Regions from separate parts of the Bacillus sp. mrc49 genome, predicted to be linked through region 3. Evidence: riboswitches for the same ligand, from Rfam matches in the RefSeq annotation. Region 3 holds a riboswitch; each other region holds the start of a gene.

Region 1 (7,460 bases), on a different contig from region 3:
CTACAATGTCCAGAAGCTGATTCGCGTAGGCACTGCCGGGGCCATCCAAAAAGATGTAAAAGTCAGGGATGTTATTCTTGCAATGAGCGCTTCAACCGACTCGCAAATGAACCGTATGACGTTTGGCGGAGTCGACTTTGCCCCGACGGCTGATTTTGATTTGTTAAGGAAGGCATATGAAGCAGGAACGGCAAAAGGCTTGGAATTGAAGGTTGGCAATGTGTTTACGGCCGATCAATTTTATAATGATAATAGTGATTTGGAAAAATGGGCAAAATACCAAATATTAGCGATAGAAATGGAGTCAGCTGCCTTATATACCCTTGCAGCTAAGTTTGGGCGTCAAGCTTTATCGGTATTGACCATTTCCGACCATATCTTAACTGGCGAGGAAACGTCGTCTGAAGAACGTCAGTCAACATTTAACGAGATGGTCGAGGTGGCCCTGGAAGCAGCTATACAAGACTGATAATTGAGTATGAAGGTCCCCCGGCAGGTGGCCAGGAATAAATGTTGCCGTATATATGTGCTGGCTTTGCTATGGTCGCGTTTATTCCTTGCTACCCGCATGAAAGGATATCCCCTGCCTGTACATCGGAGGGACATAAGATAATACATAAAATTTAAATTGTTATTTTTGATAACTATTATTTTTCGATTGGCTTCAAAGCTGATAAAATGGAAACAAATCGTTTTATATTTGTCATGATGAATGAAAGTGGTGAGGCATCAGTGGAAGAAGAAAATCAAGAACAGCCTAAAGAGGCAGGGAAATTCATTAAAATAAAGAAGTTTACGTTCATTATGGGGATTTTCTTACTCATATTTCTAACCGCAGGGATTACGACCATAGCCCTGACTTTTGGAGATGAAAAAGTCGAATCCTTGGCTCCGGATAAACATTCGGAATTCGAAAAGCTGTTTTCTACATACGATACGATAAAGGATAATTACTATAAGGACATTGATGAAGACAAGCTTGTTGATGGTGCCATCAATGGCATGATTAAATCCCTGGATGATCCATACTCTGCTTATATGGATGAAAAGGAAGCTTCTAGTTTTCATGAAAGCATCTCATCATCCTTTGAAGGTATCGGTGCCGAAATACAAGAGCAGGATGGTCACATAATGGTCGTCTCACCGATAAAAGGATCTCCAGCAGAAAAAGCGGGGATAAAACCGAATGATATCGTCATGAGTGTCGATGGCAAGAGCGTAAAAGGGCTTAGCTCTTCTGAAGCTGTCCTGAAAATCAGGGGCGAAAAGGGAACGAAAGTGAATTTGACCATCTCAAGAGCAGGTGAGTCGGACCCAATCGAATTCACGATTAAACGTGACACGATCCCGATCGAAACCGTTTATGCTGAAATGCTTGACGATGGTGTCGCGAAAATCCAAGTGACCAGCTTTTCCGAACATACGGTGGAAGAGCTGAAATCTTCACTTAAAGAAATGTCCAAGAAGGATATGAAGGGTGTAGTGCTGGATTTACGAGGAAACCCAGGAGGCCTGCTTGACCAAGCGATTGATATGGCAAGCCTGTTCATACCGAATGGGGAAGTGGTCCTCCAAGTTGAGAATCGAAGCGGTAAAAAAGAAGTATATAAATCAAATAATGATGGTACGTTGAAGAAGGTCCCGGTAGTCGTGTTGATTGATGATGGCAGTGCGAGCGCATCGGAAATCGTCGCAGCAGCCGTCCGTGAATCTGCCGACATTCCTTTGGTCGGGGTTAAATCGTTTGGGAAAGGAACCGTGCAGACCGCGGAAGACTTTGATGATGGTTCAAACTTCAAATACACGGCAGCTAAATGGCTGACTCCTGAGGGCAATTGGATTCATAAAAAAGGAATCAAGCCGGATATTGAGGTGAAGCTCCCTGATTATGCGAGCCTTCCGTACATTTCGCCGGATAAGGAATTGAAAGAATCGGATTCCTCCAGTGAAGTGAAGGCAGCAGAAAAGATGCTGAAGGAAGCGGGACATGATCCAGGTAAGATAGACGGATTCTTTGATGAAGAAACCGCGAATGCGGTCAAAGCATTCCAAAGGGATCAAAAAATCAAAGAAACTGGGATCATTAAAGATGATACAACCGTGAAATTGATGGAGGTTATCCGGGATAAAATCCTCGAAAACGATACACAATTGAAAAAAGCGGTAGAAGTAGTGAAGAAAGATATCAAGTAAACGATAAGAAGCCTGTCAGTAAAGTGTCTCCATCAAAGGACATTTTAATAAAAGGGTAACTTGAAAAAGATGCTGTCTGCATTTTGCAGGCAGCATCTTTTTTTTATTTTATAGTCTTGGATTTGCTTCCAGTTTTGGGTGAACTGTACTTGGTCCGTTCCATTGCACTGCAGGTGCTCTCTTTCCGCGGGCGGTCCTTGAGCCTCCTCGGCATTCAGCCTGCGTAGTCTCAAGTAGACGCGCATTTCCCGCAGGAGTCTCGCGCCTTCCGTTCCATTCCACTTTGCGTGAACATGAAGATGGAATCCTGATTGCTTTCAATTTTGGAGGATTGGTACTTAGTCCGTTCCATTGCACTGCAGGCGCTCTCTTTCCGCGGGCGGTCCTTGAGCCTCCTCGGCATTCAGCCTGCGTAGTCTCAAGTAGACGCGCATTTCCCGCAGGAGTCTCGCGCCTTCCGTTCCATTCCACTTTTGCTTGAACATGAAGGTGGAATCCTGATTGCTTTCAATTTTGGAGGATTGGTACTTGGTCCGTTCCATTGCACTGCAGGTGCTCCTTTGAGCCTCCTCGGCTTTCAGCTGAAGTGCAAAGCAACGTTTTACGTATAGGCCCTCCAACTGTGGATAAATAATCGCTGACAGATCTTTTGTAATTGTATGCATAATAATCCATTTAAAGGTAAAAATAGAATTAATTTTCCGATGAGGTGAGGTAATGAAAGAGAAGGTATTGTACATATATCTATTGGTCTTGATTTTGGCAGGATGCACCTATGCCCCTTTACCGAAACAAAATGGAAACGCAGGTACGGAAAAAAATTTAACCAATGAAAAGATCCAGGACGGTGAGAAAACATTTCTGTTAATTGGGGTTGATTCCAGGGGAGAGAAAAAATCCCGGTCCGATGCGATCATGCTTGCCAGATACTTTCCTGAACAGGGGAAGCTGAAGCTGGCTTCTATCATGCGTGACAGTTATGTTAAAATCCCCGGCGTTCATCCTCAATACAATAAGATAAATGCTGCTTATTATTATGGGGGAAAGGAATTGCTTAAGAAAACCATCCATGATAGCTTTGGTGTCAAAGTCGATCATGTAGCTGTAATAGATTTTCAGGGATTTGTGAAGATGGTGGACTTGCTTGCCCCTGATGGGGTGGTGGTCGACGTCGATCAAACAATCATTGATGACATGAGCATCCAAGCAAGCACTGGTAAAAATGTGTTACATGGTGAGGAAATATTGAAATATGTCCGCTTTAGGCATGACGATGAAAGTGATTTTGGAAGGGTGGACAGACAGCAAGATGTGCTGCTTCAATTAAAAAACGGATTCATCAACCAAATCTCTTCCTTTGAAGGAGTGGTAGCCCTTCCTGACATAATTGAACAAGGCCTCTCCTATTTGGATACTGATATAGGTCTGAAAACGATATTGGAAATGGGACCGAAGGCCGTCATTCATGCACCGGAAACCGTCGAAACGTTGAGGATTCCTGTCGAAGGAAGCTTTAAAGATGCAGAATATCCCGAGATTGGGGCGGTGTTGGAAATGGATGAGACGAAAAATAAGCGGGCGCTTCAAAAGTTCTTTTCAAAGTAGGCAGGGGCATGCCCTTTTCGTAGCGAAAACCACAAACTGGTTTTGTTATTTTATAAAAGACCTCGTAAGAATAAATGAAAAAGCTATTTAATAAACGAGCATGGATTTGAATCCACGCTCGTTTTTTTAGTCACCACTCGAATGAAAGAACCGTCACTTCACGAAATTCGGGATGTTATTGGAAAAGTCCGGTTGAATGATCCCGTTCTCGGTGATGATGCTAGTGATGAAATGATTGGGCGTTACATCAAAGGCTGGATTGAATGTGTTGACGTTTTCCGGTGCGAACCTGATTCCTTGAATGGAGGTGATTTCGGCTCCATCTCGTTCTTCAATCGGGATGGACGCACCCGATTCAAGAGAAAGGTCGAACGTGCTTGATGGAGCGGCCACATAAAAAGGGATCCCGAAATGCTTGGCTAAGATGGCTAAGCCCAAAGTGCCTATTTTATTGGCTGTATCCCCATTTGCCGCAATCCGATCGGCCCCTACTATAATGGCATTGATTCGTTTTTGATGTATCGTATGCGCAGCCATATTATCAGAGATTAAGGTGACGTCAACACCTGCTTGCATCAGTTCCCAAGCGGTCAATCGCGCACCCTGCAGAACAGGTCTGGTTTCACAGGCGTACACTTTCAGCGGGAAATTCCGCTCTTTAGCTAGATGAAAAGGGGCCAGTGCCGTGCCATAACGGGCTGTGGCAATTCCACCCGCGTTGCAATGCGTCAATACGGAATCTCCTTTTGCGAATAACGATAAGCCATGCTCCCCGATTTTCCTGCACATTTCTTCATCTTCTGCAAAGATGGCTTTAGCCTCGAAAACAAGTGCTTCCTTGGCAGCAGAAATGCTTTGGGCCTCCATCAATTTATTCTTCATTCTCTTTAATGCCCAAAAAAGATTGACGGCAGTAGGCCTGGAAGAGGCGAGCCTTTCGATATGTTTCGTTACATTTTTTTTGAAATCCGCTAAATTCGTTGCAGCTTCCTGCTGGGCACCAAGTGCCACCCCGAATGCTGCTGTCAGTCCGATCGCTGGTGCACCGCGCACCTTTAATGTAAGGATGCTGTCATATACATCCTCAACCGAATGAAGTTTAATGAATTCAGTGATGGCAGGAAGGGCTTGTTGATTTAATAATGTGATATGGGTATTGTCCCATTGTACCGAATATGGTAAAGGTGCTATCGTCGTCACGTGCAGGTCTCCTTTTAGAGGGAAGATGAAGTCAGCGTTTGTTGCTTTATCCATTCGATGACCGCTGGAACATCCAATTCTTCCCGTTTTTTTATCAATAAAGCACCAAGCTTCAACGTGGCCGTTTTGGCCGCGATTTTCGTTTCTTTATCTTCCATGACATTTAAATCTGCGACATGAGAGAGGCCGATCGTTCTTCGAATCAATTCACATCCGGCAAAACCGAATGCATCCCGTTTGAATTTAGTCAGTAAATAAGGGAGATAGCCAGTCACATGGCGGAACGGACTTTTATTGTGGGTGTTCCATAGTTCCGCATAATTTTTTTCAAATGACCGCCAAAATTCATCGAGTTGTCTGAATATCTCTTCTTTTCCTGCTCCATTCCGAGTGACCGCCTGAAAGAGGAGATTGGCGGTGTATTGTCCAAGGTCAAAACCGACTGGTCCATAAAAAGCGAATTCAGGGTCGATAACTTTTGTTTCGGTTTCACTTGCAAATATACTTCCTGTATGTAAATCTCCATGCAGCAAGGCTTCCTGCTCGGTTTCGAAGCTTTGTTTCAGCTTAGCCACTTCTAAAATCACATCTTGATCATGCCAAATCCGTTTGGCGGCATCCGTTAATTCAACTTCGAAATCTCCAGGCAGCTCCTCGAAAAAAGGATCGGTGAAAATAAAGACCTCCGTGATTTTACAGAGCTCCGGATTCGTGAATTGCCGTGCCACTTCTTTTTTTGCGGAGGGCTCCAAATGATAATCGGAAGTGTAAAATGAAGTCTTCGCAACATATTCACCAATATGCTGCGAAAGCAATGGGAACGAATCGCCCGCAATCAATCCGCTTCTAGCAATTTTCAAGTGTGACAAGTCTTCCATGACCGTGATGGCTAGCTGCTCATCCGAATAATAGACTTGTGGTACGAATTCGGGACAATAGCTCCGGAAATGAATAAGGGCATTCGCTTCAATGGCAGCCCTTTTCAACGTCAGCGGCCAGCTTTCGCCAAGCACTTTGGCATAAGGGACCGCTTGCTTGATGATTATCCCTTTATTTGTGGCCGTGTCTGTAATATGGAACACATAATTCAAGTTACCATCACCAATTTCTTTACAGCTTAAATTCGCATCGGCATCTACCAACCCTAATTTTTTTGCAAGGATAATGGCCGTTGCGTTAGTCAATCTTGTAAAATTCGAATGGTTTTGAGTCATTTCTTTCCCCTCCACATTAAAAATAAGAATAAAAAAGCCTCTTTCCATAGAAAGAGGCAGAAGTATTAGCTTCGGACCTCTCATCTCCCAGAAAAGTGTTTTCTGGTGGAATTGGCACCGTGCTCTGCGGATTTTGCAATCCGGCGGTGTATCCGCCCCATTTCACAATGGTATTACAGTCGGTTGCTGGGCTTCATAGGGCCTTAATCCCTCAGCCTGCTCTTGATAAGAGTTTATATGTTTTCTGAAATTTTAATCTTCGGGAAAATAATATCAATCTTTTAAATAGTTTGTCAATGGCAAATTAATAATAATCAAGACGGCGATCTTCGAATACCGGCATTTTGTGGCGAGCGTTTGATACTTCGGTGAGGTCCAAGGTGCCTGTCAGTAGTTCGCTTTCCTCTCCTGCTTCACTTATGATATGCCCCCAAAGATCAATGTTCATGGAGTGACCGGCAAATACCTTATGGACAGCCGATCCTGAACGGTTCACGGCTACAACATAGGACTGGTTTTCGGTGGCAGGCAAGGCTGATCATTAAGGCTCTCCAGTGATCGAGTCTAGGCTTCGGCCATTCTGCGGTTACGAACAGAACTTCTGCCCCTCGAGCGGAGTGGGCACGCTGCCGCTCTGGAAAGCGGATGTCATGACAAATGAAACCGGCACATATTTTGTCATCAAGGGTAAATAAACCATCCTTTTCGCCTGGCTGCAAGAAATGATGTTCATCCATTAACTGAAACAAGTGAAGCTTATCGTACTCTTTAATGAGTTTCCCGTTCTTATCGATGATGACCATCGTGTTAAAGATCCTTTTGTGTTTTTTTTTTTTTGCGATGGAGCCGCCTATGATATGGATTTGGTGCTTCAGCGCCAAGTTCCTGAAAAATTCAATCGTCTTTTCTGCCTCTTCATCACCAATCTCATTCAATCTGGTCAAGTCATAGCCTGTAGCCCATAACTCTGGTAAAATAACCATATCTGCGTCTGCGTGCACGGCTTTTTCCAGCATTGTTCGGCCAGCTGATAATTGGGATCAGGCTGTCCGAATGCTATATCCATCTGGATGCAAGCCATCTTCCATTTCATTATGAAAACCTCCACAGGTAAAAATGCTTTACAAGATTATGATAAACATATATCATTTGTGACTAGAATTTCAAGAAATTTCAGAGAAGGTGAATAAATGTTGCAATTCGAAAAATCGAAACAGCTTCAACAACTTCCCAAGCAGTTTTTTGCTT
Region 2 (7,460 bases), on a different contig from region 3:
AAGAAGGTGTCGATAAGCTGCGTAAACATGGCATCCGCGTCTGCTCCCATATCATCAATGGCCTTCCCCAGGAGGACTACACGATGATGATGGAAACGGCCCGGGAAGTCGCCAAGCTCGATGTGCAGGGGATAAAAATCCATTTACTTCACCTTTTGAAAGGGACACCGATGGTCAAGCAATATGAAAAAGGCTTGCTTGAATTCCTTGATCGCGATGAATATGTCAGCCTCGTATGCGATCAGCTGGAAATCATCCCTCCTGAAATGATCGTTCATCGCATAACCGGTGACGGTCCGATCGATTTGATGATCGGTCCGATGTGGAGCGTCAACAAATGGGATGTCCTGAATGCCATCGATGCCGAATTGAAACGCCGCAGCAGCTGGCAAGGAAAAAATCATCAACTGGAGGAACTAACAGATGAAGCTTGACCGCATCTTGCCTTACGCAAGAATTTTGCTTGAAAAAACGGTGCAACCCGGAGATATCGCCGTGGACGGCACGATGGGCAACGGCATTGATACGGCCTTTCTGGCCGGACTTACAGGTGAAACGGGACATGTCTATAGTTTCGATATCCAAAAAGAAGCCCTCCAGAACACAAGCGTCAAACTGGAGAACGAGGGTCTAAGCAATCAATGCACGCTCATCCATGATGGACATCAACACCTCAGTAACTATATCAGGAAAGAACATGCCGGAAAGATTACCGGTGCCATATTCAACCTGGGCTACCTACCTGGCGGGGATAAATCGATCATCACCGAAGCCGATACAACGACAGCCGCCATTGAACAGCTGTTCGGACTGCTTGCTCCCGAAGGCATCATCATTCTCGTCATCTACCATGGGCATCCAGGCGGATCGCAGGAACGCGATGCACTGATGGACTATGTGCAAAACTTTCCGCAACAAAAAGCCCATATCCTGAAATACGGCTTCATCAACCAAGCCAACAATCCTCCCTTCATCATCGCGATTGAAAAGAGGTAATCCCAATGGACGGATTATGCTCGATGTTGGACGAAAAACTCGCTGTAGGACGAATTATGCTCGCGGACGGACGGATTATCCCCGATGTCGGACGATTTACGCTCGTGGACGGACGGATTAGGCTCGTGAACGGACGGATTTTACTCGATGTTGGACGAAAAACTCGCTGAAGGACGAATTATGAACGCGGACGGACGAATTACACCCGATGTTGGACGAAAAACTCGCTGAAGGACGAATTATGAACGCGGACGGACGGATTATCCTCGATGTTGGACGAAAAACCCGCTGAAGGTTGAATTATGAACGCGGACGGACGGATTATCCCCGCTGTTGGATGAATTACGCTCGTGGACGGACGGATTATCCCCGATGTTGGACGATTTACGCTCGTGGACGGACGGATTACGCTCGATGTTGGACGAAAAAACCGCTGAAGGACGAATTATGCTCGCTGTCGGACGAATTATCCCCGATGTTGGACGAATTACGCTCGTGGACGGACGGATTATCCCCGATGTTGGACGAAAAACTCGCTGAAGGTTGAATTATGAACGCGGACGGACGGATTATCCGCGATGTCGGACAAATTACGCCCTTTGTTAAACAAAATAAAAAGCTGCCGATCACTTCATTTCGGCAGCTTTTTTTACATATCCGGCACAGCGGTATATTCGGGTCAAACGACATAGCCTAATATTTTCAATCGATTCTCAACAAAGCTCAGGGCATATTGGAATACGTCATCTCGTTCCGGCTCGTTAAAGATTTCATGATAAAGCTTTGGCCATTCTTTATATTGCTTCTCACTGGCCAAGTTATAATTAAACCACTCACGAACCGCCTTCTTATTCACGATTCGGTCATCTCCGCCCTGCATGACCAAAAGCGGCACATCCTGAAAATCAGGGATTTCCTCAAAGGCATCCTTCATGGCCTGGGAAAGCTCCCGATACCAGCGAACGGAAACCTTTGTGATGTATAAGGTATCATTCCTATCGCATTCACGGACCTCCGAGCTTCTCGTTGCCATTTCAGGAGTTAGTCCCGAATCTACCCTGAACTGGGGCATCACAAGATTCAAGCCATGTGAGATGCTTGCGAGGAATTTCGGAGGCTTGGTTACGAGCCCTAAACAAGGTGAAGATAAAATCACGCCTGCAATATCCCATTCCTCTTCCTGAAGAAGCCGAATTGAAATCAGGCCTCCCATGCTATGTCCAAGCAAAAAGACCGGGAGCGAGTATTCGTAAGCTTCCTCTATCCAGCTTTTCACTTCATCTAAATATTCATCAAAGGAATCGATATGTCCCCGGTAGGCTCGAGTGGTCATGCCCTGCCCAGGAAGGTCGCCCATGACGACATGGTATCCGGCTGAAAGCCACATTTGGGTAACCCATTTATAGCGTCCGTGATGCTCCATTGCCCCATGAATGATGACAATGACGCCTTTTGCGTCCCCTTCTGTCTCCCATTTCCACATTCGAAATCCCCCTTTCACTTTTCACTTGTTGTATACGATCCATGATAATTAAAATATATATATAAATAATAACCATATTCGCGATTTTCGACAAAAAAGAAAACTAACAAGTTGTACATTCGTATTATAAATAGCCAAGTGTATTTGCATACGGTATATTAAAATAATACATAAAAACATTCACTTCGGAAAGGAAATGATTGAAAATGATTATTTATCCGTTCAAAGGCAAGGAACCACAGATTTCCGAAAGCGCTTATATTGCGGAGAATGCAGTCGTGACAGGCGATGTGAAAATTGGCGACGAATCGTCAATCTGGTTCAATTCCGTCATCCGCGGTGATGTGGCCCCAACCATCATCGGTAAAAAAGTAAGTATCCAAGATAATAGTGTCCTCCACCAAAGCCCCAATAATCCATTGATCATTGAAGATGAGGTAACCATTGGCCATCAGGTCATTTTACATAGCTGTAAAATCCGCAAAGGAGCCTTGGTCGGCATGGGCTCGATCGTACTTGACGCAGCCGAAATCGGTGAAGGAGCTTTTATCGGTGCCGGCAGTCTCGTTCCCCAAGGCAAAGTGATCCCGCCGAATATGTTGGCATTCGGACGCCCGGCCAAAGTGATCCGCGAAATCAATGCGGAAGATCGTCAGGACATGGAACGGATCGTGCGCGAATATGCCGAAAAAGGACAATACTACAAAACAGCAGACCGAATAAAATAAACTAGGGGCTTGTCCATGCCTCTTTTACACGCCAAATATCCTCTGGTAAATCACTCAGTGGGTTTATTGAATTATTCCCTCTGCAAACCAAATTAATCCTACCAAAAAAAGGTGCACCGCAATTAGCGGCGCACCTTTTCCATCTGGATCATGCTTGTGCTTTTAAAGTTTCTGCTTTATCCGTGCGTTCCCACGGAAGATCGACATCGGTACGGCCAAAGTGTCCGTATGCAGCTGTCTGCTTGTAGATCGGGCGACGAAGGTCAAGCATTTTGATGATGCCTGCTGGGCGAAGGTCGAAGTTAGCGCGAACTAGGTCAACCAGGACGTCTTCGCTAACAGTGCCCGTTCCGAATGTATCAATCGAGATCGATACAGGCTCTGCCACACCAATAGCGTAAGCCAATTGTACTTCGGCTTTATCAGCCAGGCCAGCTGCCACGATGTTTTTGGCAACATAGCGTGCAGCGTATGCCGCAGAACGGTCAACTTTCGTAGCATCCTTACCAGAGAATGCACCGCCGCCGTGACGAGCGTATCCGCCGTACGTATCAACGATGATTTTACGGCCAGTAAGACCAGCATCCCCTTGAGGTCCGCCAATTACGAAACGGCCAGTCGGGTTGATGAAGTATTTCGTTTCAGCATCGATCAATTCAGCAGGAACCACCGCTTTGATGACATGCTCTTTTAAATCGGCTTGAATTTGCTCAAGCGTGATTTCTGCATCATGCTGTGTAGAGATGACGATCGTATCTACACGTACAGGACGGTTATTTTCATCATATTCCACAGTTACTTGTGTTTTTCCATCCGGGCGTAAGTAAGCAAGCGTTTCATCTTTACGTACTTGAGCCAAGCGGAATGAAAGCTTATGGGCCAATGAAATCGGAAGCGGCATAAGCTCTTCTGTTTCATTGCAAGCGAATCCGAACATAAGACCTTGGTCCCCTGCACCGATTGCATCGATTTCTTCCTCTGACATGTTGCCTTCACGTGCTTCCAAAGCTTTATCGACGCCAGCTGCGATATCGGCAGACTGCTCATCGATCGAGCTCAATACAGCACAAGTTTCAGCATCGAAGCCGTATTTCGCGCGAGTGTAGCCAATTCCTGCAATCGTATCACGAACGATACGCGGAATATCCACATAAGCGGATGTTGTAATTTCACCAGCAACAAGCACAAGACCTGTCGTTACACTTGTTTCACACGCAACACGTGCATTTGCATCCTTAGCAAGGATAGCATCTAAAATGGAATCTGAAATCTGATCACAAATCTTGTCCGGATGGCCCTCTGTAACAGATTCAGAAGTAAATAGACGTTTCTTTGACATCATATTTCCTCCTTGGAAGTTAGTATGTGGTAGGCATAAGCCTGATTTTTTTTACGGAACTCGTTTCCCTTATTAGCTTCAACTATAGACACAGAATTAATTAAAAAACACAAAAACCTTCCCTGGAAAATGAGGAAAGGTTTAACATTCTGTCTTCTATCCTTTCACTCTTATCGTTCAAGGGTTTTTTACCTTGCTCAGGTTAGCACCATCACCACTTTTCCTTGAAGAACACCGCTTTATTTTCGGCGATTGCTCTTGGAGTCAAGTTCAATATGGCAGGTTGCTGGGTTTCAAAGGGCCTGTCCCTCCACCAACTCGGGATAAGAGAATCCGTACAATTTAAGATAATATCGTATTGGGTCGGAATTTGTCAATGATTTTCTATCAAGAACATTTCCGGTCAACGGCCAAATCGGGCACAACAATCTTCGCTCCCCCGGCATTAAAGGATTTTCAGGCGCATGACAATGATTATTACTTCTTATAATAAAGGGGAAATTTACTTTCATTAAAGCATATGCAGGAATCCCGGCATGGTTCCTGCCCATTTAAAATGATGAATCTAACCAGATGAAAATTATCACAATTCAGATGATATAGTATAGACTATTTAAATAAATGTGTTATACTAATCGTAATATAAAACTTAAACAAAGGAAGGTACCTCATATATGAATTCTGTAGACGTTTCTAATGAGTTACACCAGTTATTAACAGGAAACAACGTGCAAACTCAGCTTTCAGTTCCTAAATTGGTCGAAAAGGTATTAAGCAGGAATGAAGGGGTTTTAACTTCAACTGGAGCAGTAAAAGCAGAAACAGGCAAATATACTGGCCGTTCACCTAAAGATAAATATATCGTCGAGGAAGCATCCGTAAAAGATAAAGTCGATTGGGGTTCAGTGAACCAGCCAATTTCGGAAGATGTGTTCAATAAACTATATAATAAAGTAATTGACTACTTAAAAGCAAAAGAAGAGATTTTCGTTTTCAAGGGCTTCGCTGGCGCAGAAGAATCATCCCGCCTTCCAATTCGTGTGGTTAATGAATATGCTTGGCATAATCTTTTCGCGCATACTTTATTCATCCGTCCAAACGAAGAGGAGCTAAGAGGCCATGAAGCAGAATTCACGATCCTTTCGGCACCTAACTTCAAAGCAGATCCAGCGGTGGACGGAACGCAATCCGAAACGTTCATCATCGTTTCTTTTGAACGCCGCACCATCTTGATCGGCGGAACGGAATATGCAGGTGAAATGAAAAAATCGATCTTCTCGATCATGAACTACCTTCTTCCAGAGGCTGGAATCCTTCCAATGCACTGCTCTGCGAATGTAGGACGTGAAGGGGACGTCGCTTTATTCTTCGGACTGTCCGGAACCGGCAAGACGACTTTATCTGCAGACACGAATCGCAAGCTGATCGGTGATGATGAACACGGCTGGGCTTCTAACGGTGTTTTCAACATCGAAGGCGGCTGCTATGCGAAAACGATCAACCTTTCACGTGAAAAAGAACCACAAATCTTCGATGCCATCCGTTTTGGAGCCGTACTGGAAAATGTTGTGGTTGATCCGAATACACGTGAAGCGGATTATGATGACAGTTCATTGACTGAAAACACCCGTGCCGCATACCAAATGCAAGCAATCGATAATATCGTGAGCCCAAGTATTGCCGGACACCCGAATACGATCATTTTCCTGACGGCTGATGCTTCAGGCGTATTGCCTCCAATCAGCAAGCTGTCCAAGGAACAAGCGATGTTCCATTTCCTAAGCGGATACACAAGCAAGTTAGCTGGAACGGAAAGAGGGGTAACTTCACCGGAGGCGACATTCTCCACTTGCTTCGGTTCACCATTCTTGCCGCTACCTGCTACACGCTATGCTGAAATGCTTGGTGATAAAATTGACGAGCACAATGCAAAAGTATACCTTGTCAATACAGGATGGACAGGCGGAGCATACGGAACTGGAAGCCGCATGAAACTTGCTTACACTCGTGCCATGGTTCAGGCGGCACTTGAAGGGGAATTGGCTAACATTGAAACGGTCAAGGATGAAATCTTTGGTTTGAATATCCCGCTTCATGTTCCTGGCGTTCCGGACGAAGTGCTTCAGCCAATCAAGACTTGGGCAGATCCTGAAGCTTACAAGCAATCCGCAACGGACCTTGCCGCTCAATTCCGTGCAAACTTCAAGAAGTTCGGCAGCGTTCCAAATGAAATCGAAGATCTTGGCGGACCGATCGCTTAATATAAATCATACACAAAAGGACCAAGCACTTGCTTGGTCCTTTGTTCTGTCCATATAGGTTAGAACAAACCTCCTTTCTTCCCCTAAAAAAGGGCACGGACACAGTGGTCGGCACCCTTTTCCATTCATTAGATTGATTTAGCTGATCGCTTTATTTCTGGCTTTTTCCTTCGACACCTTTTTATATTGATAAATATTGCCCAAGTTGGCGACCGGGACTTCGGTCTTCGTTACATCAATGCAATTGCGTGTATCGAGGATCATTTTATTGGCCATCAGATTTGATAGATTGTCATAATCCATCAGCTTGAATTCATCGTGGTCGGTCAAGACGAGAATCAGGTCGGCATCGTTTACGGCATCCTCCACTGAAACGATGGGCATCATGCCGGACTGAACATGCGGGTCATGCAGGGCTACGTCCATATACTCCATCCCCATCAAAATATTGACGACATCGATGGCAGGACTTTCCCGGATATCATCGACATTCCCTTTGTAGGAAAGCCCGAAGATCGCCACCTTTGGCCGCTCGATTCCTTCAAGCATCATCCTTACGCAATTGACGATGTAATAGGGCATCGATACGTTGGTATCACGGGCCAGCTTAATGATTCTCGCAAACTCTGGGGCTTTTGCGACAACGAAATAGG
Region 3 (7,460 bases):
GTGCAAGCTTGATCGATATAGGCGATGGAGTGGCTCTGCTGGAATTCACATCTCCGAATAATGCAATCGGTCTCGACATCATGCAAATGATCAATGCGGCAGTCGATGAAGCGGAAGCGAATTACAAAGGCTTGGTAATCGGAAATCAAGGCAAAAACTTCTGTGTAGGCGCCAATATTGCGATGATGCTGATGGAAGCGCAGGATGACAATATTTTTGAACTGGATATGGTCATCAGCCAATTCCAAAAGGCCATGCTGAAAATTAAGTACAGTGCCGTTCCTGTAGTGGTGGCTCCGTTCAATATGACTCTTGGCGGCGGTGCCGAAGTATCGCTTCCTGCTGCACGCATCCAGGCTACGACAGAAACATATATGGGCCTTGTCGAAGCTGGTGTCGGGTTGATCCCAGGCGGTGGCGGAACGAAGGAGCTTTACGTGAAAACGTTGAAGAATATGCCAAAGGGCGTTGACTTTGACTTGCAGAAAGTCGCCAACCAAGTTTTTGAAACGGTCGCGATGGCAAAAGTTTCGACATCAGCCGAGGAGGCACGCGGGAACAATTTCCTCAATTCCACTGATGGAATCAGCGTGAATGCGGACCATCAGCTGTATGATGCGAAGCAGGCAGTACTTTCCATGCATGAACAAGGGTATACCGCTCCAGTCCGGACGAAGATTCCTGTCGTGGGCGAAACGGGATATGCCGCACTTCTATTGGGGGCGGAATCGATGCGCCTTTCCGGATTCTTATCCGAACATGATCTTGTGATAGCGAAAGAGCTTGCATACGTCCTCTCCGGGGGCAAACTTCCATATGGTACGGAAGTGGATGAACAGTATATCTTGAACCTTGAGAAACAAGCGTTCCTGAAACTGATATCGACTCCGAAATCCCAAGCAAGGATGCAGCACATGCTCGTTAAAGGGAAACCACTTCGCAACTGATGTATGGCTGGAATAGATGGTGAAAACAAAAAAGAAGCTTAATGGATTGATAGCTTAAAAATGAGTTAGGGGGATCCTCATGAAAGAAGCGGTAATAGTTGCTGGAGCAAGGACTCCGGTAGGAAGAGCGAAGAAAGGTTCTCTTGCTAATGTTCGTCCAGATGACCTAGGAGCATTGGTTGTAAAGGAAACGTTAAAACGTGCAGGGAATTATGAAGGGAACATTGATGATCTGATTATCGGCTGTGCGATGCCCGAGGCGGAGCAAGGACTGAACATGGCGCGCAACATCGGCGCGTTGGCAGGATTGCCTTACACAGTACCGGCCATAACCATCAATCGTTATTGCTCAAGCGGGCTTCAAAGCATTGCGTATGGAGCGGAGAGAATCATGCTCGGGCAAAGCGATACGGTCATTGCCGGCGGTGCAGAGTCGATGAGCCTTGTACCGATGATGGGACATGTGACACGTCCGAATGCGCAGCTTGCGGAAACAGCCCCTGAATATTATATGGGGATGGGCCACACGGCTGAGGCTGTTGCAAAAAAATATGGCATCTCCCGTGACGATCAAGATGCCTTTGCAGTAAGAAGCCACCAAAGGGCGGCCAAGGCCATTGCCGAAGGGAAATTTAACGACGAAATCGTACCGGTTGATGTAACCCTTCGCTCGGTTGGGCCAGATCTTAAATTGAAGGAAAAGTCATTCACATTTGCACAAGATGAAGGCGTGCGTGCAGGAACGACGACGGACGTATTAAAAAAACTGAGACCAGCATTCTCCGTTACCGGATCGGTCACGGCAGGGAATTCATCGCAAACGAGTGATGGAGCTGCGGCGGTCATGGTCATGGATGGGGAAAAGGCATCTTCATTGGGAATGAAGCCGATTGGAAAGTTCCGTTCCTTTGCAGTGGCAGGGGTTCCACCAGAGATTATGGGGATCGGTCCGATCGCTGCCATTCCGAAAGCTTTGAAACTAGCGGGTCTTGAACTATCCGATATTGGTTTGTTTGAATTGAATGAAGCCTTCGCTTCTCAATCGATCCAGATCATTCGTGAGCTCGGATTGAATGAAGAGATTGTCAATGTGAATGGGGGAGCGATTGCCTTAGGACATCCGCTTGGCTGTTCGGGAGCCAAATTGACATTGAGCCTTTTACATGAAATGAAGCGCAGAAACCAGCAATTCGGAGTCGTGACAATGTGTATCGGCGGCGGTATGGGTGCTGCTGGAGTCTTTGAATTATTAGCATAATTCCATCCTCCAGGAAGCCTTCAGCTGCTTCCGGAGGATTTAATGATCATTATTCATTTAGGAGGAAATAATATGTCCAATCAAACAACAGAAAACCTCATTAAAGGTGGAGCATTTTTAGTAGAAGATATTACGTATGATCAAGTATTTACACCGGAAGATTATACAGATGAACATAAAATGATCGCCAAAACTACTGAAGATTTCGTTTTGAATGAAATTTTGCCGCAAGTTGAACATATAGAAAACCACGAATTTGACCGTTCGGTAAAATTACTGAAAGATGCAGGTGAAATTGGTTTATTGGGTGCTGATGTTCCTGAGGAATATAGCGGGTTGGGACTTGATAAAATCAGTTCTGCGTTAATAACGGAAAAAATGGCTCTTTCAGGCGGCTTTGGCATTACGCATGGTGCACATGTAGGGATCGGTTCATTGCCAATCGTATTATTCGGCAATGAAGAACAAAAGAAAAAATATCTCCCTTTATTGGCAACTGGTGAAAAAATTGCCGCATATGCTTTAACGGAGCCAAGCTCGGGATCTGATGCTCTAGGAGCGAAAACGACAGCGAAATTGAATGCCGAAGGCACACACTATATTTTAAATGGAGAAAAACAATGGATCACTAATGCAGGCTTTGCGGATGTCTTCGTTGTATACGCCAAAATCGATGGCGAACAATTCTCGGCCTTCATTGTCGAGCGTGAATATAAGGGTGTATCCACTGGTGCGGAAGAGAAGAAAATGGGCATCAAAAGCTCTTCTACCCGTACTTTAATCCTTGAAGATGTTCAGGTGCCCGTCGAAAATCTTTTGGGTGTAGCCGGTAAAGGACACGTCATCGCTTTCAATATCTTGAATATCGGCCGTTATAAATTAGGTGTGGGTGCTGTCGGCGGATCTAAACGCGCTCTTGAAATTACAGCTGCTTATACGAATCAACGCCAACAGTTCAAAACGAAAATTTCCGATTTTAATTTGACTAAGGAGAAGCTTGCAACGATGGCTGCAAAAATTTATGCAGCGGAAAGCTCGGTATACCGTACTGTCGGTCTTTACGAACAAAGGCAAAGCAAGCTGACGGACGAACAAGTGAAAGATGGCAAATCAATGGCGGCTGCGGTTGCAGAATATGCGATCGAGTGTTCATTGAATAAATTCTTCGCTTCCGAAGTATTGGATTACGTAACGGACGAAGGCGTTCAGCTACATGGCGGTTATGGTTTCATGCAGGAATACGAAATTGAAAAAGCGTATCGTGATTCCCGCATTAACCGGATCTTTGAAGGTACGAATGAAATCAATCGCCTGCTTGTTCCGGGGACGTTCCTGAAGAAGGCTCTTAAAGGGGAATTGCCGCTTCTTCAAAAGGCTCAAGGACTGCAGGAAGAATTAATGATGATGATGCCGGAAGAGCCTGGCGACGAGCCTTTGGCACAAGAAAAAATGCTTGTTAGAAACGCCAAGAAAATTGGTATTTTGGCAGCTGGCCTCGCTGCACAGAAGTTCGGCAAAAATCTTGATCAAGAGCAAGAAATCCTTTCCAACATTGCGGACATAGTATCGCTTGCGTATGCTGCGGAATCGGTCGTATTACGTACGGAAAAAGCGATTGCGGCCACTGGTTTGGAGAAGAACAAACAAAAGGTGCTTTACACTGAAATTTTCGTTCAAGAAGCATTCAACGAACTTGAACAGCATGCAAAGGAAACCTTGATTGCCGTAGAAACGGGTGATACTTTACGCATCATGCTTTCTTCGCTTCGCAAGTTGACAAGACATACCCCAATCAATGTCATTGCGAAAAAACGTGAAGCCTCCGTCAAAGTAATCGAAACGGAAAAATACGCGCTATAAGCAATGAAATGGTTCAATGAAGGGAATGTCCGCAATGGGCATTCCCTTTATTTCCTTTGTTCGAATCCGGTGCATTTCGTTGTATTGCTTGGTGAAAACGGGTATTCTATTGATAGGTGGTGAAACGATGGGCTTAATATTATACTGGTACCCAAAATGCGGCACATGCCGCAATGCGAAGAAGTGGTTGGATCATCATGAACTGCAATATGAAGCGATCCATATAGCGGAAAATCCGCCTTCCCGAACCGAAATTGAACAATTGTATAAATCGAGCGGGTTGGAGTTGAAGAAGTTTTTCAATACTAGCGGACAAAAATATCGCGAGCTGGGCTTGAAGGATAAGGTTAAGGAAGCTACCGAAGCCGAAATGCTTGATATATTGGCGACTGATGGGATGCTTCTGAAAAGGCCGATTGTTACGGATGGTACGAAAGTGACAGTAGGTTTCAAAGAAGAGCAATTCGAACAGGTATGGAACTAAAATTATACAAAAATTTGGTTAATTCCTTACTTAAATAATATTTCTACCTTATAATGTAATAGAAAAATAAGCTATACATATGGAGGGAATTAATAATGACAACAACACCAAAAGAACTTCGTTACACTAAAGAACATGAATGGGTCAAAACGGAAGATGGAACTGTGCGTATCGGGATAACGGCTTTTGCCCAATCAGAGCTAGGGGACATCGTTTTCGTCGAGCTTCCTGAAATTGGAGACGAGCTTAAAGCCAACGAGCCATTTGGAAGCGTTGAATCGGTAAAGACCGTTTCTGAGCTTTATGCTCCGATCAGCGGCAAGGTTGTCGAAGTGAACGATGAGTTAAGTGACAACCCTGAATATGTGAATGAATCTCCTTTTGAAAAAGCATGGATGATCGTCGTAGAACCAACGAACAGCAGTGATGTTGAAGGACTTATGAGCGCGGAAGAATATGAAAGCTTGATCAACGGGTAAAACGAAGGAGAGGGGCCCCTGAACAGGGTCTGCTCTCTTTTTCCTTTTGTACTTGGCGGTTGTCCACATAATTCGTGAAATGGAGTGATGACATGGAATGCGGCGATTTCGATAAGGTGATCATTGTAGAGGGCAGTTCCGACAGAAAAAAGGTTGCCTCCGTTTTAAATGAAGATGTGGAAATAAGATGTACGAATGGAACCATTTCAATCACTAAACTGGATGAATTGGTGGAGGAATTGATGGACCGGGATGTGTATCTCCTTTTTGACGCAGATGAATCAGGAGAAAAACTGCGCAAGCAATTTCGAAGGGAAATGCCGGAAGCGAACCACCTTTACATTAATAAAATGTACAAAGAAGTGGAAAGCTCACCGGAACATCATATTGCAACTGTACTTCTGGCTGCCAACATGAATGTTAAAATGAAATTTTTAAGTTAAAGGGTGAACGACTTAGTGATGCAGGAATGGAATGAGGAAAAATGCCGGGTTGCTATTGAAAACGGGGAAACCTTTTGTCTATATTTATACACGCCTTTATGTGGCACGTGTCAGGTGGCGTCGAAAATGCTGACGATATCACTGCAATTATTCCCGGAAATGATAGCAGGCAAAATGAATATGAACTATGTCCAAGGGATGGCCGAAACATATGAAATCGAAAGTGTGCCATGTTTATTGCTGTTCAAGGAAGGACAACTGTATAAAAAGATATATGCCTTTCAATCCGTTCCGTATCTGTATGGATTGCTTAAGGAAATCAGCTGAGAAACCCAAACGGAAACCGGATTGGGTTCTTGGCTTTATAGCAAACAGGTAGAGTGGCAGAATAAAAAAACAAAGAATATTCTTACAATTGATTGACTGGATAATGGTAAAATGCTATATTTTGAATGTGGAAAGCTGTTGCATGTAAAGGTCAAAATTTAATAGTTCTTATCAAGAGTGGCGGAGGGACTGGCCCGACGAAGCCCGGCAACCGGTATACATATATACGGTGCTAATTCCAGCAGAGTGTTGACTCTGGAAGATGAGGTGTGTATGAAAGCCTCTTCTTGTGGAAGCGGTTTTTTTGTTTGAGTGAAGAACCGTTCCCAAGGCCGCTTATATTTTTTCAATGAAATCCATATAGGAAGAGGAGAAGGCGTATGTCAGATAAAAAATTGCGTTTCGAAACATTGAGTGTTCATGGTGGCCTGCAAGCAGATGGGACTGGAGCACGTGCCGTACCCATTTACCAAAGCAATGCATACTTGTTCAAAGATACCGATCATGCAGCCAATTTATTTGGTCTAAAGGAAACGGGATATATATATACACGTCTCCATAATCCAACTGTCAGCGTTTTTGAGGAGAGAATGGCATTATTGGAAGGCGGAATCGGCGGATTGGCCACAGCAAGCGGAATGGCTGCCATTTCACTGTCAATCCTCAATATTGCCGGTGCAGGGGATGAAATCGTTTCGGCCTCTACCTTGTATGGGGGAACATATAACCTTTTCGAAAACACCCTTCCTAAATACGGAATTAAAGTGAAATTCGTTTCTCCTGATGATCCTGAGAATTTTAAAAGGGCAATTACGCCAAGAACAAAGGCCATATTCGCAGAAACGATTGGAAATCCAAGTTTGCGGGTCCTCGATATTGAAGCGGTGGCAAAGATCGCACACGAAGCCCACATCCCATTGATCATCGATAACACCTTCGCTACTCCGTATCTTTGCAGACCGATCGATTTTGGAGCGGATATCGTCATCCATTCCGCAACGAAGTGGCTTTTGGGTAATGGAACGACTTTAGGCGGTGTCATCGTGGATGGAGGCAATTTCAACTGGAACTCGCCGAACTTCCCCGGTTTCACGGAGCCTGACCCAAGCTACGACGGCTTGGTTTATGCCGATGCAGTGGGCCCTGCGGCCTTCATTACAAAAGCCCGGGTGCAATTGCTCCGCGATTTAGGACCTGCGTTAAGTGCCCAAAGTGCTTTCCAGTTTACGCTTGGTCTTGAAACGCTGCATGTAAGGATGAAAGAGCATCTTGCAAACACCAAGACCATCATACAATACTTGAAAAACCACCCTGCTGTGAAATGGGTATCATATCCAGCCAATGAGGACCATCCAGATAAGCCGCTTGCGGATAAATATCTGCCTAAGGGTGCGGGAGCCGTGGTGACCTTTGGGATTCAAGGAGACCGTGAAGCAGGGGCAAGGCTCATCAATTCGGTGGAGTTGTGGTCCCATGTGGCAAATGTGGGAGATGCGAAGAGTTTAATCATCCACCCCGCCAGCACCACCCATCAACAGCTGAACGATGCGGGATTGGCGAAATCTGGAGTGAGCGCCGATCAAGTCCGTCTATCCATCGGAATAGAAAATGTAGATGACTTAATAGAAGATTTAGAGCAGGCAATACAAAAAGCGACGGATA

Evidence for each region. A riboswitch is a leader RNA that binds a small molecule or an ion and turns the genes downstream of it on or off. The one in region 3 is predicted to bind S-adenosylmethionine.
Region 1: it holds a riboswitch for S-adenosylmethionine, as region 3 does, so the genes downstream of both, mtnK (S-methyl-5-thioribose kinase) here and CVN76_RS20300 (O-acetylhomoserine aminocarboxypropyltransferase/cysteine synthase family protein) in region 3, are expected to answer to the same signal.
Region 2: it holds a riboswitch for S-adenosylmethionine, as region 3 does, so the genes downstream of both, metK (methionine adenosyltransferase) here and CVN76_RS20300 (O-acetylhomoserine aminocarboxypropyltransferase/cysteine synthase family protein) in region 3, are expected to answer to the same signal.

What each region holds. Positions count from the first base shown of each region.
Region 1 is NZ_PHNG01000778.1:15,679-23,138, reverse strand. It holds gene deoD (purine-nucleoside phosphorylase) at 1-469, shown strand, start outside; gene CVN76_RS24160 (S41 family peptidase) at 679-2,193, shown strand; gene CVN76_RS31225 (hypothetical protein) at 2,532-2,858, opposite strand; gene CVN76_RS24145 (LCP family protein) at 2,911-3,798, shown strand; gene mtnA (S-methyl-5-thioribose-1-phosphate isomerase) at 3,952-4,998, opposite strand; gene mtnK (S-methyl-5-thioribose kinase) at 5,013-6,212, opposite strand; SAM riboswitch class I at 6,290-6,444, opposite strand; partial or broken gene CVN76_RS24130 (carbon-nitrogen family hydrolase) at 6,517-7,305, opposite strand; gene CVN76_RS24125 (pyridoxal phosphate-dependent aminotransferase) at 7,403-7,460, shown strand, end outside.
Region 2 is NZ_PHNG01000478.1:2,676-10,135, reverse strand. It holds gene CVN76_RS04195 (TIGR01212 family radical SAM protein) at 1-434, shown strand, start outside; gene CVN76_RS04190 (class I SAM-dependent methyltransferase) at 424-996, shown strand; gene CVN76_RS30835 (hypothetical protein) at 1,002-1,166, shown strand; gene CVN76_RS30830 (hypothetical protein) at 1,292-1,543, shown strand; gene CVN76_RS04185 (alpha/beta hydrolase) at 1,676-2,479, opposite strand; gene CVN76_RS04180 (gamma carbonic anhydrase) at 2,689-3,207, shown strand; gene metK (methionine adenosyltransferase) at 3,356-4,549, opposite strand; SAM riboswitch class I at 4,714-4,876, opposite strand; gene pckA (phosphoenolpyruvate carboxykinase (ATP)) at 5,221-6,807, shown strand; gene CVN76_RS04165 (nucleotide sugar dehydrogenase) at 6,946-7,460, opposite strand, start outside.
Region 3 is NZ_PHNG01000715.1:11,011-18,470, reverse strand. It holds gene CVN76_RS20335 (3-hydroxyacyl-CoA dehydrogenase/enoyl-CoA hydratase family protein) at 1-947, shown strand, start outside; gene CVN76_RS20330 (acetyl-CoA C-acetyltransferase) at 1,027-2,205, shown strand; gene CVN76_RS20325 (acyl-CoA dehydrogenase family protein) at 2,278-4,065, shown strand; gene CVN76_RS20320 (arsenate reductase family protein) at 4,193-4,549, shown strand; gene gcvH (glycine cleavage system protein GcvH) at 4,645-5,028, shown strand; gene CVN76_RS20310 (toprim domain-containing protein) at 5,121-5,471, shown strand; gene CVN76_RS20305 (thioredoxin family protein) at 5,490-5,798, shown strand; SAM riboswitch class I at 5,964-6,067, shown strand; gene CVN76_RS20300 (O-acetylhomoserine aminocarboxypropyltransferase/cysteine synthase family protein) at 6,179-7,460, shown strand, end outside.